4 regions of the Stenotrophomonas sp. GZD-301 genome follow, and region 3 is predicted to be linked to each of the others. Evidence: predicted binding sites of a transcription regulator. Region 3 holds the regulator's gene; each other region holds the start of a gene.
The links. The regulator FliA, encoded in region 3, starts transcription of late flagellar genes. The targets are predictions, from matches to a motif close to TAAAGTTTNNCNNNCNNNGGCCGATAA.

Region 1 (3,310 bases), on a different contig from region 3:
ATTTCGGTCATCGTCCGCCCGGCGCTTTCGACCTGTGCGGTTCCCGCGCCGACCTTCTCCACCGAGTCGCCGATCAGCTGCTTGATCTCCTTGGCCGCATCGGCCGAGCGCTGCGACAGCGAGCGGATCTCCGAGGCAACGACCGCGAAGCCACGGCCATGCTCGCCGGCCCGGGCCGCTTCCACTGCCGCGTTGAGCGCCAGGATGTTGGTCTGGAACGCGATGCCGTCGATCACGCCGATGATGTCGACGATGCGCCGCGAGGAGTCGTTGATCAGCGCCATCGTCGCGACCACTTCGTGCACCACATGCCCGCCCTGGTCGGCGACATCGACCGCGCCGCTGGCCAGCGCGCTGGCCTGGCGGGCGTTGTCGGCCGTGCGCTGCACGGTCGCGGTCAGCCCCTTCATCGACACGGCGGTTTCCTCCAGCGACGCGGCCTGCTGCTCGGTGCGCACCGACAGGTCGCTGTTGCCTTCGGCGATCTCGCTGGCACCGACCGCGATGGTGTCGGCAGCGAACTTGATCTGCCCGATGATCGAGGCCATCGCCTCGACCAGCGCGTTGATGCCCTCGCACAGCTCGGCGATCGGGCCGCTCTTGTCGGTCGTGGGAATGTGGCCGGCGAGGTCCCCGCCCTGCGCCGCCGCCACCACTTCGCGGGTCTGCGCCACTGCCTGCTCCAGGGCAAGGCTGGCGCGTACCTGTGCGGTGACATCGGTGGCGTACTTGACCACTTTGAACGGCCGGCCGTTCATGTCGAAGATCGGGTTGTACGACGCCTGGATCCACACCTCGCGCCCATCGCGCCCCAACCGCTTGTACTGGCCGGCGTCGAACTCGCCCCGCCCCAGCTTTTCCCAGAAGCGCTGGTACTCGGCACTCTGGCGGTAGGCGGTCTCGGCAAACATCGAATGGTGCTGGCCGCGCACCTCTTCCAGGCGGTAGCCCATCACCGCCAGGAAGTTGTCGTTGGCGGCGAGGATGCGCCCGTCCATGTCGAACTCGATCACCGCCTGGGATTTGCTGATCGCCGCCAGCTGGCCGGCGAAATCGGCCGCCTGGAACTTCTGCGCGGTGATGTCGGTGGCGAACTTCACCACTTTGTAGGGCCGGCCATCGCTGTCGAACACGGGGTTGTAGGACGCCTGGATCCAGATCTCGCGACCGCCCTTGCCGACCCGGCGATACTGGCCGGCATCGAACTCGCCGCGCCCGAGCTTGGCCCAGAACGCGCGGTACTCCTCGCTCTGCGCCTGCGCCGGGTCGACGAACAACGCGTGGTGCCGGCCCTGGATCTCCGCCAGGGTGTAGCCCAGCGTCTGCAGGAAGTTGTCGTTGGCCTCCAGGATGGTGCCATCGAGGTCGAATTCGATCACCGCCTGTACGCGGTGCAGGGCCGCGACCTGCGCCTCCAGCGCCGCCTGGTGGCGGGCGGCCGCCCCGGTCCGGGCCTCCGTGTGGCTGCGGCGGGCGCTGAACAGGCCGCGCAGGGCGCGCCAGGGCGAATCGACGGCGGTGACCGACAGCGGTGCGGGCACCGGCGTATGCAAGCCTGAAGTAAACATCGTATGACCTCGTGTCCGATAAGCGATGGCGACGCCGGACGGGATGCCCGGCGCGGGTGATCAGCTGGCTTGGGACGCACGAACATCGTCAGTGGAAATGACGCGACTTCTAGTGGCATTGCACGACCGGTACACGGTCGAGTGGATCTGTCGATCAGATAGGCTGCCAGGCCCCCCTGCCACGCAGGGGGCAACTCCGACCGATATAGCGGCCCTTCGCCGGGAACCTTTAGGGTGACCGATCAATCGGCATGGCGGGCTCAGCCCTCCCCGGCCTCGCTGGTATCGCCACTGTCGAGCGGGTCGAACGGCCCCTCGCCCAGCGCCTCTACCTGCACGTTGTCGCGCCCCGCGGCCTTGGCCCGATAGCACTGCGCATCGGCGGCCGCCACGGCGTCATCCACGCTCATGGCGCCGCCCAGAGCGGCAATGCCGATGCTGGCCCCCACCGCCAGACGCTGCCGGTCCCACGGGATGGACAGCGCGCGCAGCGCGTCAAGCAGGTCACTGGCAATGCGCCGCGCCCGCTTGAGCGAACAGCCCGCCAGGATCACCGCGAACTCGTCGCCACCGAGCCGGGCGACGATGTCTGAATCGCGTACGCCATGCCGCAGCAGGCTGGCCACCGCCCACAGCACGGCATCGCCGGCGAGGTGGCCATGCGTGTCGTTGACCGGCTTGAAGTGGTCCAGATCGATGTACATCAGCGACGCCTGCTGCCCGGTGCGGGCCACGTGGGTGATCGCCTGCTGCAGGTGCGCTTCGAACCCGCGGCGGTTGCTCAGTTCGGTCAACGGATCGACCTCGGCCAGATGGCGCGCTTCGCGCTGGCGCGCGCGCTGCTGGGTCACATCGCGGATCACCCACACCGCGCCGCTGATCTCGCCATCCTCGCCACGCAGCCAGGCGCGGGTGAGGTCCACCGGCACCCGTTGGGCACCCACCGCCAGCAGCAGGTCCGAATGCAGGTCCACGGCATTGCTGTCCGGGTCCAGGAGCACGGCCAGCTCCAGCGGCGAGCGTGGCGCGTACTCGGTGGTCAGTTCCATCAGCTCGGCCAGCCGGCCACCGGTAAGCGCCTCGGCACCCGCCCCGGCCAGGGCCCGGGTCGCGGCCGCGTTGGCGTACTGGACGGTGCCCTGCAGATCCAGGGTCAGGACCATGTCGGCCACCGCATCCAGGGTGATCCGCGTGCGCTGTTCGGACTCGCGCAGCTGCTGGCCGCTCTGGCGCTGCGCGGTGACATCCTGGATCTGCGAAACGAAATGCAGCGGCTCGCCGTTGCCGGCGCGCACCAGCGACACCGACAGCCGCCCCCAGACAATGTTGCCGGCCTTGCCCAGGTAGCGCTTGTCCATGTGGTAATGATCACGACGGCCGGCCAGCAGGTCGCCGACCAGGGTCAGATCGGCGTGCAGGTCTTCGGGATGGGTCAAGGTCTGGAAGTCGATCTGCAGCAGTTCGGCCCGGGTGTAGCCGAGGATGCCGCAGAGGGCGTCGTTGACGTCCAGCCAGCGCCCTTCCAGCGACACCAGCGCCATGCCAAGTGCAGCCGAGGAGAACGCGCCGGCAAACTTCTCCGCCGCCACATAGGCCTGCTCGCGGATCGCCAGCAGCGGGGTGATGTCCACCGCCATGCCGACGTAGCCGATCCGCGTGCCGCTGGCACAATCCAGCGGGCTGATCGACAGGCGCACCTGGCGGCGCTCGCCATCCTTGCGCACGAAGGTCCACTGGTGCGA
Region 2 (3,310 bases), on a different contig from region 3:
CCAGTTGAAGGCCAGGGGCATCCGCACGCTGATCATCACCGGCCTGATGAGCCATGCCTGTGTGGCCACCACCGCCCGCGACGCGGCGCCGTTGGGCTATGAGGTGATCGTACCGTCCGACGCGGTCGCCACCCGCAGCGTGCAGGCCTACGACGGCAACGGGGTGGTGAGCGCCGACGCGCTGCACCGCGCCGCGCTGACCGAAATTGCCGATGCGTTCGGCAGCGTCATGCCCACCGCCGCCGTGCTGGCGCTGCCGGTACAACGGCTGGATGCCGAGCAGTAACCGGCCACCGGCAGCCAGGTGGATACCCAGGCCTGACCGTCAGGCCCCGCCGCGCAGCCACGCGGCAATCGCCTCGCGCAGGCGCGGGTGCGGGGGCGGGGTGATGCCGAAGTCTTCGCGCAGCACCTGCAGTACATCATCCACATCGACCAGTGCGCGCCGCTCGCTCGGCTGGCCGATGCGGTGTACCGCATAGCTGGCGGCGCCGATCGTTCGCCGCCAGCCGGGCCCGGCCAGTGCCGCCCGCAGCTGGCCTGGGAAGGACGAGGCCGGATGGGTGCAGACATACCAGTTGCCGACGATGTGATCCACGGCCTCCTGCACCTGCAGGTCGAAGCGGTACAACGGCCGCCACTCGCCACCCACCTCCACCTGCAGTAAATACGTGTCCCCGTGCCGGTCCAGCCGGTAGCGCTCGTGAGGCGTTGCCTGCGGGAAGCGCTGGTCCAGCCGCAGCGGCCCGGTCGGCGTGTTGCCACCGAAACCGACATCCACGCTGTAGTCCACCCCGTCCACGGTGACGAGCAGCAGCATGTGTGTACGCGGCGGCGGCACGTCGTCGGTCGCCCCCATCACCACCCGCGCGGCAATCGCGCGTGCCTGGAAACCCAGCTGCTGCAGCAGCGCCAGGAACAGGCCATTGAGCTCGTAGCAGTACCCGCCGCGCCCTTCGTTCAGCACCTTGTGCGCCACGCTGGGCAGGTCGATGGCCACGGCATCGCGCAGCAGGGTGGTGAGCGTATCGAACGGGAAGGTGGCGTTGTGGCGCTGCTGCAGGCGGGCCAGCGTTGCCAGCGTGGGCGGCGGTGGCGTGGCTTCGCCGAGTCGCTGCAGGTAGGCGTGAAAGTCGTGCGGGGTCATGGGCCGGACACCACGGGGGAAGGTGCCGCCACTGTGGCGGCTCAACCGTGGTTGAGGTCAAGCCGGCCGCACCGGAGCAGATGGAACGCTGCGTCGCGCGGTGGTGGGCGGTCTGCGGCCGTCATCTTGCCGTCGCCTGCGCCGGGTACAACGGGCGCAGTCGCGACCGCTGGCGGGTCGAGGCGAAGAAAGTGCTAAAGACGTGGCAGATGCGGCCGATACCGATGCGTCATTCCGCCTGGAGTACGTGATGTCGGCCGTTCCCCGCCGCCTGTTCCCCTCGTTCGCCCGCCCCGGCGGACGCGCATCGCCCGTCTCTCTCATCCGCCGCGCCCGTGGGCTGCTGCAGCGGCTCAGTGTCGCACGCAAACTGAAGGCCAGCCTGGTGGTCTGCGGCATCGGCCTGCTGGTGGTGGCCCTGGTCTACGCCGGCACCCGCTACAGCAGCGAACGGGCGGCGGCGACGTTCGACGCGCACCAGCAGGATGCCGCGCTGGCCGCCGCCCTGGCCGCGCAGGTGGCCGATGCACGGCGCTTGCAGACCCGTTATGCGATCACGTTCGACGACACCGACCGCACCGCGCTGCAGCAGGCACAGCAGCGTCTGCAGGCAACGCTGGCGCAGTTGCAGCGCGACCCGCACGACCCGGGCACGGCCAAGGCGCTGCATGCGTTGGCCGCACGCGCCGGTGAGTTTGCCGAGGGCATTGCCGCACTCAATGCCCGTGCCGATGAAATGGGCCGCGGCGACGCGGGCCTGCGCGCGCAGCTGGAGGCGACGGCCGCGGCCGTGGCCACCGTGCTGGACGCCACCGCACCGCCGCTGCTGCAGGCGCAGTGGCAGGGCATGCGCCGCGAAGAAGCGCTGCTGCTGCTCAGCGGCGATGCCACCCATACCGATCGCGCCAGCGAGGCGCGCCTGCCGTTCGAGCTGGCGCTGCCGGGCGCGGGCCTGCCCGGCGCCACGCAGGACGACCTGCGCGCACGCATGGACGCCTATCAGGGCGCACTGCTGGCCTACACCGCCGCACGGGTCGGGCTGGACGTGGAGGCACAATCGCTGGCCGACACCGCCGCGCAGATCGCGCCGGCGCTGCAGCAGCTGGAGCAGGCGCAGGGGGCGGCACTGGATGCCGCCCGCCAGCGGCAGCAGGCGCAGGCCCGTGCGATGACGGTGGGGTTTGCGCTGACGCTGGCGCTGGTGGCGCTGGTGCTGATCGCCACGCTGCTGCTGGTGCTGCGCGCCGTGCGCCGGCCCATCGCCGATACGCTGCGCTTTGCCGAGGACATCGCCGAGGATCGTCTGGACACGGTGCTGGCCGTGCACAACCCACACGACGAGATCGGCCAGCTCGCACAGCGTCTGGTGCACATGCAGCAGCGGTTGCGCGAACGCATCGAGGCCGAGCGCGCCACCGCACGCGACAATGCGCGTGCGCGGCAGGCGCTGGACAGCGCGCAGACCGGCCTGATGGTGCTGGACCCGCAGGGCCAGGTGAGCCTGCTCAACCGCGCGCTGCAGGCGGAGCTGGGCATTGATGAGCTGGCCTGGCGCGGGCGTCCCGCACAGGCGCTGCACCCGGTGTTCGCCCATATCGTGCAGGCCCTGCACGGCACCGGCAGCGTCCGCCACGAGATCGTGCACGCCGGCACGCGCTACCAGCTGGTGGTGACGCCGATCGTCGATCACGGCCACCTGCTGGGCGCGGCGGTGGAGTGGCGCAGCCGCGCGCTGGAGACCACGGTGGAAACCGAAGTGGCCGCGCTGGTCGATGCCGCCGCGCAGGGCGACCTGCATGGCCGCATCGACGTGGCCGGCAAACAGGGCTTCGTGCTGACCCTGGCGGTGAGCATCAACCGCCTGCTGGATACCTTCCAGGGCAATCTGTCCGGTCTGCAGGCGCTGCTCTCGGCGCTGGCCCAGGGCGACCTGCGGGTGCGCATGCGCGGCGACTTCCAAGGCGTATTCGCGCAGATGCGCGACGATGCCAACGCCACCGTGCAGCAGCTCACCGACATCGTCGCGCGCATCCAGCAGGCGTCGGTGGCGATCAACGGCGCCGCCGGCGAGATCGTCAGCGGCAACCACGACCTGGCCGACCGCACCGAGCGCCAGGCCGCGCACCTGGAGGAGACCGCATCGTCGATGGAGGAACTCACCGC
Region 3 (3,310 bases):
ACCGCCCTGTCCGTGGCGGTCGACCACCGCCTGCCGATCACCTGGGTGACCGACGGCCAGGACGTTCCGGAGGACCTGCACCGCGCCAGTGCAGCCAATCTTGTACTTCGCCTTGAAGATTTGCGCCGCGCGGCCGATATGCCCTGCAACCCGGAGTTCAACCATGCCGTCGCGTGAGTACGCCAAGCTGACCAAGACCTTCCCGTTGTCGGCTACCCGCAGCCAACCGCTGGGCCCTGTCCGCACCATCGCCGTCACTGGCGGCAAGGGCGGCGTGGGCAAGACGAACGTTTCGGCCAACCTGGCCGTGGCGCTCGCCGACATGGGCAAACGCACGCTGCTGCTGGACGCCGACCTCGGCCTGGCCAACATCGACGTGATCCTCGGCCTGCAGCCGAAGGTGACCCTGGCCGACCTCGTCGCCGGGCGCTGCACGCTGGAGGAAGTGATCATGGAGGGCCCGGGCGGCGTGCTGGTGGTGCCGGCCGCGTCCGGTCGCCGCCACATGGCCGAACTGCAGCCGGCCGAACACGTGGGCCTGGTCAACGTGTTCTCCGAGCTGGAGCGCGAGCTGGACATCATGGTGGTGGACACCGCCGCCGGCATCACCGATGGCGTGCTCACCTTCTGCCAGGCCGCACAGGACACCGTGGTGGTGGTCTGTGACGAGCCGGCCTCGATCACCGACGCCTACGCGCTGATCAAGGTGCTCTCGCGCGAGCGTGGCGTGGACCGCATCCAGGTCGTGGCCAACATGGTGCGCGACCCCAACGAAGGCCGCGTGCTGTACGAAAAGCTGACCCGGGTCTGCGAGAAGTTCCTGGCCGACGTGTCGCTCAACTACCTCGGCTGCGTCCCCCAGGACGACTGGCTGCGCCTGTCGGTGCAACGCCAGCAGCCGGTGGTCAAGGCCTACCCGTCCAGCCCGTCGGCGCTGGCGATCACCGAGATCGCCCGCCGTACCGCCCGCTGGCAGGCCCCGACCGAGCCGCGCGGCGGCGTCGAATTCTTCCTCGAACGCATCCTCAAACAACGCGGGGTGGCCGCATGAAAGGCGCCGCACAATACAAAGAGGTCCAACGTACCGCCGCCAACGAGTGCATCGCCCAGCACTCGGACCTGGTCCGGCGCATCGCCCACCACCTGGCCGCGCGCCTGCCGGCGAGCGTGGAAGTGGACGACCTGATCCAGGCCGGCATGATGGGCCTGATCGAGGCCTCGCGCAGCTATGACGCTGATCAGGGCGCCTCCTTCGAGACCTACGCGTCGATCCGCATCCGCGGTTCGATGATCGATGAGATCCGCCGTGGCGACTGGGTGCCGCGCTCGGTGCACCGCCGTGCCCGCGACGCCGCCGCCACCATCCGCCGCCTGGAGCAGAGCACCGGCCGTGCCGCCAGCGCCACCGAAGTGGCCAGCGCGATGGACATGCCGCTGCCGGAATACCTGCGGCTGATGGAAGACGCCGCACGCGGCCAGGTGCTGAGCCTGGAATCGCGGATCGAAGACCAGGGCGAGCTGGACACCGTCGCCCAGGGCGGCCCGACCCCGCAGCAGGTCCTGGAGCGCGGCGAGTTCGGCCGCGAGCTGGGCAATGCGATCGGCCTGCTCCCCGAGCGCGAACAGCTGGTGCTGTCGCTGTACTACGAACAGGAATTGAACCTGAAAGAAATCGGCGCGGTGCTCGGGGTGAGTGAATCCCGGGTCTGCCAGATCCACGGCCAGGCGGTATTGCGCCTGCGCGGCCGACTGAAGATCTTCGAGGCGGCCGACGCCGGCCTCGAGAACCCTTGAAATCGAGGAAAGTGCTTTGAACAAGAACATGCGTATCCTGATCGTCGACGATTTTTCGACCATGCGTCGTATCGTCAAGAACCTGCTGGGCGATCTGGGCTTCACCAATACGGCCGAAGCCGAGGACGGGCATGCCGCGCTGGCGTTGTTGCAGAGCCAGCCGTTCGACTTCGTGGTCACCGACTGGAACATGCCGGTGATGACCGGCATCGACCTGCTCAAGGCGATCCGCGCCGACGCCAAGCTGAAAACCCTGCCGGTGCTGATGGTGACCGCTGAAGCCAAGCGCGAGCAGATCATCGAAGCGGCCCAGTCCGGCGTGAACGGCTACATCATCAAGCCGTTCACCGCGCAGACGCTGGAAGAGAAGCTCGGCAAGATCTTCGAACGCCTGGCAGCGAGCGCCTGATGGAAACCCTCAGCGACAAATCGGCGCTGGTGCAGCGCCTGCAGGACGCCCTGGCCGCGCTGGAAGGCGGCGACGAGGCGGGCTGGCGCCGGGAAATCGACGCGCTGGCCGCGCTGCGCACGCAGCCGATGATGGCCGGCCTGAACCGGCTCGCCCGCGAGCTCGGCCAGGCACTGGGCGAACTGCCCAGTCTGCCCAGCGAAGCCGGCGAACTGGATGACGCCTGCGCGCGCCTGGACCACGTGGTGGCGATGACCGAACAGGCCACCCACCGCACCCTGGACCTGGCCGAGGAATGCCGTGCGTTGACCGAGCAGCTGCGCGCCAACGGGCTCAGCCCCGACCAGGACCTGCAGCTGGACCGGATCCGCCACAACCTCACCGAGATCGCCCTGACCCAGAGCTATCAGGACCTGACCGGGCAGATCATCCGCCGCGTGGTGGGCATCGTGCGCCGCGTGCACGAAGGGTTCGGTGCGCTCGGCCTGCCGCCGCAGGACGACGACGCGCGCAGGCGCGACACCGGACTGGCCGGCCCGGCCGTCACCGGGCTTGACCGCCACCAGGTATCCCAGGTCGACGCTGACGACCTGCTCTCCGATTTGGGGTTGTAAGACGATGAGTGCTGTTCCGGACGACATTGCCGCCGATTTCATTCTCGAGGCCCAGGAGATCCTGGATCGCCTCGGCGAACAGCTGGTGTCGCTGGAGCAGTCGCCCCAGGATACGGATCAGCTCAATGCCGTGTTCCGCGGCTTCCACACCCTCAAGGGCGGTGCCGGCTTCCTCGGCATCCAGGCGATGGTGGAGCTGTGCCACGCCGCCGAAGAGACCCTCGGCATGGCCCGTTCCGGCCAGGCCACCCTGCAGGCACACCACTTCGACGCCGGCCAGCAGTCGCTGGACTACCTGCAGTCGATGCTGGACTCGGTCTCGGCCGGCACCGAGCCGGGCTACGCACCGCCGGAGCTGATCGCCCAGTTCGACGTCAACGGACCGGCCACGCCGGCGCCGGTGGCCGCCCCGGCGGCCGCGGGTGCACTGATCACCGATGACGAGTTCGAGGCGCTGCTCGACCAGCTGCATGGCGGCGCGGCACCGACCGCC
Region 4 (3,310 bases), on a different contig from region 3:
GGCTGACCCGTGCGGTGCCGTCGCCGCTGGTGGCGATCGTGGTGTTGACCGCCCTGTCGATCGGGCTTGGCTGGGAGGTGCGCACGGTCGGCGACATGGGCGCACTGCCGGACAGCCTGCCGACGTTCCTGTTCCCGGATGTCCCGTTGACCTGGGACACGCTGCGCCTGCTGCTGCCGGTGTCGGCGACGCTGGCTGTGGTGGGCCTGCTGGAGTCGATGATGACCGCGCAGATCGTCGAGGACATGACCGACACCCCCAGCCAGCGCAACCGCGAATGCGCCGGACAGGGGCTGGCCAACATCACCGCCGGGCTGTTCGGCGGCATGGGCGGCTGCGCGATGATCGGGCAGTCGGTGATCAACGTGTCCTCGGGCGGGCGCGGGCGGCTGTCGTGCCTGGTCGCCGGTGTGCTGTTGCTGCTGCTGGTGGTCTATGGCGCCCACTGGGTGCGGCAGATTCCGATGGCCGCGCTGGTGGCGGTGATGATCATGGTCAGCATCGGCACGTTCCATTGGCGCTCGTTCCAGGAACTGCGGCTGCACCCGACGAGCTCGTCGCTGGTGATGGTGGCCACCGTGGTGGTCACCGTGATCACCCACGACCTGGCCAAGGGAGTGCTGACCGGGGTGCTGCTGTCGGCGCTGTTCTTCGCGCGCAAGGTCGGGCGGATGCTCGATGTCCAGGCCGTCGCGCAGGCCGATGGCAGCTGCACCTACACCGTTGCCGGGCAGGTGTTCTTCGCGTCGGCCGGGCAGTTCGCTGCCAGTTTCGATCTGCAGCATGTCCCGCCGCGCGTGGCGATCGACCTGTCAAACGCGCACTTCTGGGACCTCAGCGCGGTGGCTGCGCTGGAACGGGTGGTGGCCAGGCTGCGTGCGCATGGCGCGCAGGTCGAGGTGCGCGGGCTCAATGCGGCCAGCCAGACCCTGGTCGAGCGCCTGGCGCGGACACCGGGCGTGGACGGGCCGCCACCGGGCGGACACTGAACCCGGTCAGGAAACGCGGCTAAACATCGGCGCGGCAAGGCCGTTATCCAGCTCAATGCCCGGTGCGTGAGTGTCACCGCCCCGAGCCGGACCGCAATGGACTGCGCGATGCCGTAGCGGCGCTTGATGGCGTCCGCTGACCCGTACCCTATTTCCGGAACCGCCCCCCATGCCTGCGTCCCGCTCGACCGCTTCCAAGCGCCCCGGCAGCATCGCCAACCGGCTGATGCTCGGTACCGCACTGATCGCCATGCTCTGCTTCGGCGTCACTGCGGCCATCAGCTACCGCGAAGCCAGCCAGGCGCTGGTGGAGTCTTCGCGGCGGACCATGCAGAGCCAGGCCGATGCGGAAGCGCGCCGGGTCAACGCGGACCTTTCCGCCGCCTTCGCCACCAGCCAGGCGTTGGCCGACAGCCTGGTGGTGCAGCACGCCGCCGGTACGTTGTCGCGCGCCACCGCCGCGCAGATCCTCCAGCAGCAGCTGCACTCGCACCCGGAATGGGTGGGGTTGGGCACCTTGTGGGAGCCGCAGGCGTTCGACGGCAAGGATGCGGACTTCGCCGATGCCCCGGCCCACGACGCCACTGGCCGCTTCATGAGCTACTGGGCCTGGCAGGACGGCACCCCGGTGCAGGACGTGCTCAAGGGCTACGACGTGCCCGGCGATGGCGACTGGTATCTGCGCCCGCGCGAGCTCAAGCGCCCCACCGTGGCCGAGCCGTACCGCTATGAGATCGGCGGCAAGCCGGTGCTGATGACCACGCTGTCCACGCCGGTGCTGGACAACGGCACCTTCCTCGGTGCGGTGACCGTGGACTTCGGCCTGGCCGCACTGCAGGAGCGCCTGGCCGCGCTGCGTCCGATGGGCGAGGGCCATGTGGAGCTGATTTCGCCGGCCGGCATCGTGCTGGCCGCCGCCGACGCCAAGGAGATCGGCACGCGCCGTGAGGATGCGGCCACCCGACAGCTGCTGGCGCAGATTGCCGCGGACAAGCCGTACGAGGATTTCCACGAAGACGCCGCCGGCAACGTCAAGGCGTACGTGCCGCTGCGCATCGGTGGCAGCCAGGAACGCTTCGCGCTGGGCGTGATCGTGCCGCACGATCTGATCACCGCGCAGGCCCGCGCGCTGCTCTGGATCATCCTCGCGGTGGGCCTGGGGGCGGCGCTGGTGCTCAGCGGCAGCGTCTATGTGCTGCTGCGCCGCCAGGCGATCCGCCCGCTGGCCGATGCGGTGCGGCTGTCGGCCGAGGTCGCCGATGGACGCCTGGATACGCCGTTGCCGGCGGTGCGCGATGACGAAGTGGGCCGCCTGCTGCAGTCGATGCAGCGCATGCGCGACCAGCTGCAGGCAGTGATGACCGCCCAGGCCGAGATGGCACAGCGCCACGAGGCCGGCGAACTGAGCTACCGCATGGATGCCGAGGGCTTCCCCGGCGCGTATGGCCGCATGGTGCACGACACCAACCACCTGGTGGGCGCCAACATCGGCGTGACCCGACGCCTGGTCGAGGTGATGCAGCGCTATGCGGTCGGCGACCTGACCCCGGACATGGACCGCCTGCCCGGCGAGCAGGCCGCGTTCACCGCGGCGATGGACACCACCAAGGGCAACCTGCGCGCGATCAACACGCAGATCCAGGATCTGGCCGGTGCTGCGGCGATCGGCGACTTCAGCCAGCGCGGTGACGTGGTGCGCTTCGACCACGATTTCCGCCTGATGGTGGAGAACCTCAACACGATGATGCAGGTGAGCGACGACAACCTGCAGCAGATTTCCGACCTGCTGCAGGCGATCGCGGCGGGTGACCTGACCGCGCGCATGCACGGTGAGTTCCACGGTGTGTTCGCCCGCATGCGCGACGATGCCGATACCACCGTGAGCCAGCTCACCGACATCGTCGGCCGTATCCAGCAGGCCACCGACAGCATCAACCTGGCCGCCGGCGAGATCGCCTCGGGCAACAGCGATCTGTCGCGCCGCACCGAGCAGCAGGCGGCCAGCCTGGAGGAAACCGCCGCATCGATGGAAGAGCTGACGTCCACCGTGCGCCAGAACACCGACCATGCCGTCCAGGCCAACCAGCTGGCCGCAGGCGCTGCCGAGGTGGCCTCGCAGGGCGGCCTGGTGGTGGGCCAGGTGGTGACCACGATGGCCGGCATCGAAGCGTCCTCCAAGCGCATCGCCGAGATCATCACGGTCATCGACGGCATCGCGTTCCAGACCAACATCCTGGCCCTGAACGCGGCGGTGGAAGCGGCGCGTGCGGGCGAGCAGGGGCGCGGTTTCGCGGTGGTCGCCTCGGAAGTGCGCGCGCTGG

Region 1: a site for FliA is predicted at 1,774-1,800, ahead of ACO6VK_RS07565 (methyl-accepting chemotaxis protein). Genes of this name have one in related genera too.
Region 2: a site for FliA is predicted at 1,343-1,369, ahead of ACO6VK_RS18450 (methyl-accepting chemotaxis protein). Genes of this name have one in related genera too.
Region 4: a site for FliA is predicted at 1,010-1,036, ahead of ACO6VK_RS11035 (methyl-accepting chemotaxis protein). Genes of this name have one in related genera too.

What each region holds. Positions count from the first base shown of each region.
Region 1 is NZ_JBMOWY010000028.1:72,695-76,004, reverse strand. Features, by position in the region: gene ACO6VK_RS07565 (methyl-accepting chemotaxis protein) at 1-1,568, opposite strand, end outside; gene ACO6VK_RS07560 (PAS domain S-box protein) at 1,829-3,310, opposite strand, start outside.
Region 2 is NZ_JBMOWY010000074.1:9,163-12,472, reverse strand. Features, by position in the region: gene ACO6VK_RS18460 (cysteine hydrolase family protein) at 1-286, shown strand, start outside; gene ACO6VK_RS18455 (arylamine N-acetyltransferase family protein) at 326-1,147, opposite strand; gene ACO6VK_RS18450 (methyl-accepting chemotaxis protein) at 1,398-3,310, shown strand, end outside.
Region 3 is NZ_JBMOWY010000050.1:92,989-96,298, forward strand. Features, by position in the region: gene ACO6VK_RS13950 (AAA family ATPase) at 1-177, shown strand, start outside; gene ACO6VK_RS13955 (MinD/ParA family ATP-binding protein) at 164-1,051, shown strand; gene ACO6VK_RS13960 (RNA polymerase sigma factor FliA) at 1,048-1,794, shown strand; gene cheY (chemotaxis response regulator CheY) at 1,811-2,203, shown strand; gene ACO6VK_RS13970 (protein phosphatase CheZ) at 2,203-2,817, shown strand; gene ACO6VK_RS13975 (chemotaxis protein CheA) at 2,822-3,310, shown strand, end outside.
Region 4 is NZ_JBMOWY010000041.1:23,811-27,120, reverse strand. Features, by position in the region: gene ACO6VK_RS11040 (SulP family inorganic anion transporter) at 1-989, shown strand, start outside; gene ACO6VK_RS11035 (methyl-accepting chemotaxis protein) at 1,159-3,310, shown strand, end outside.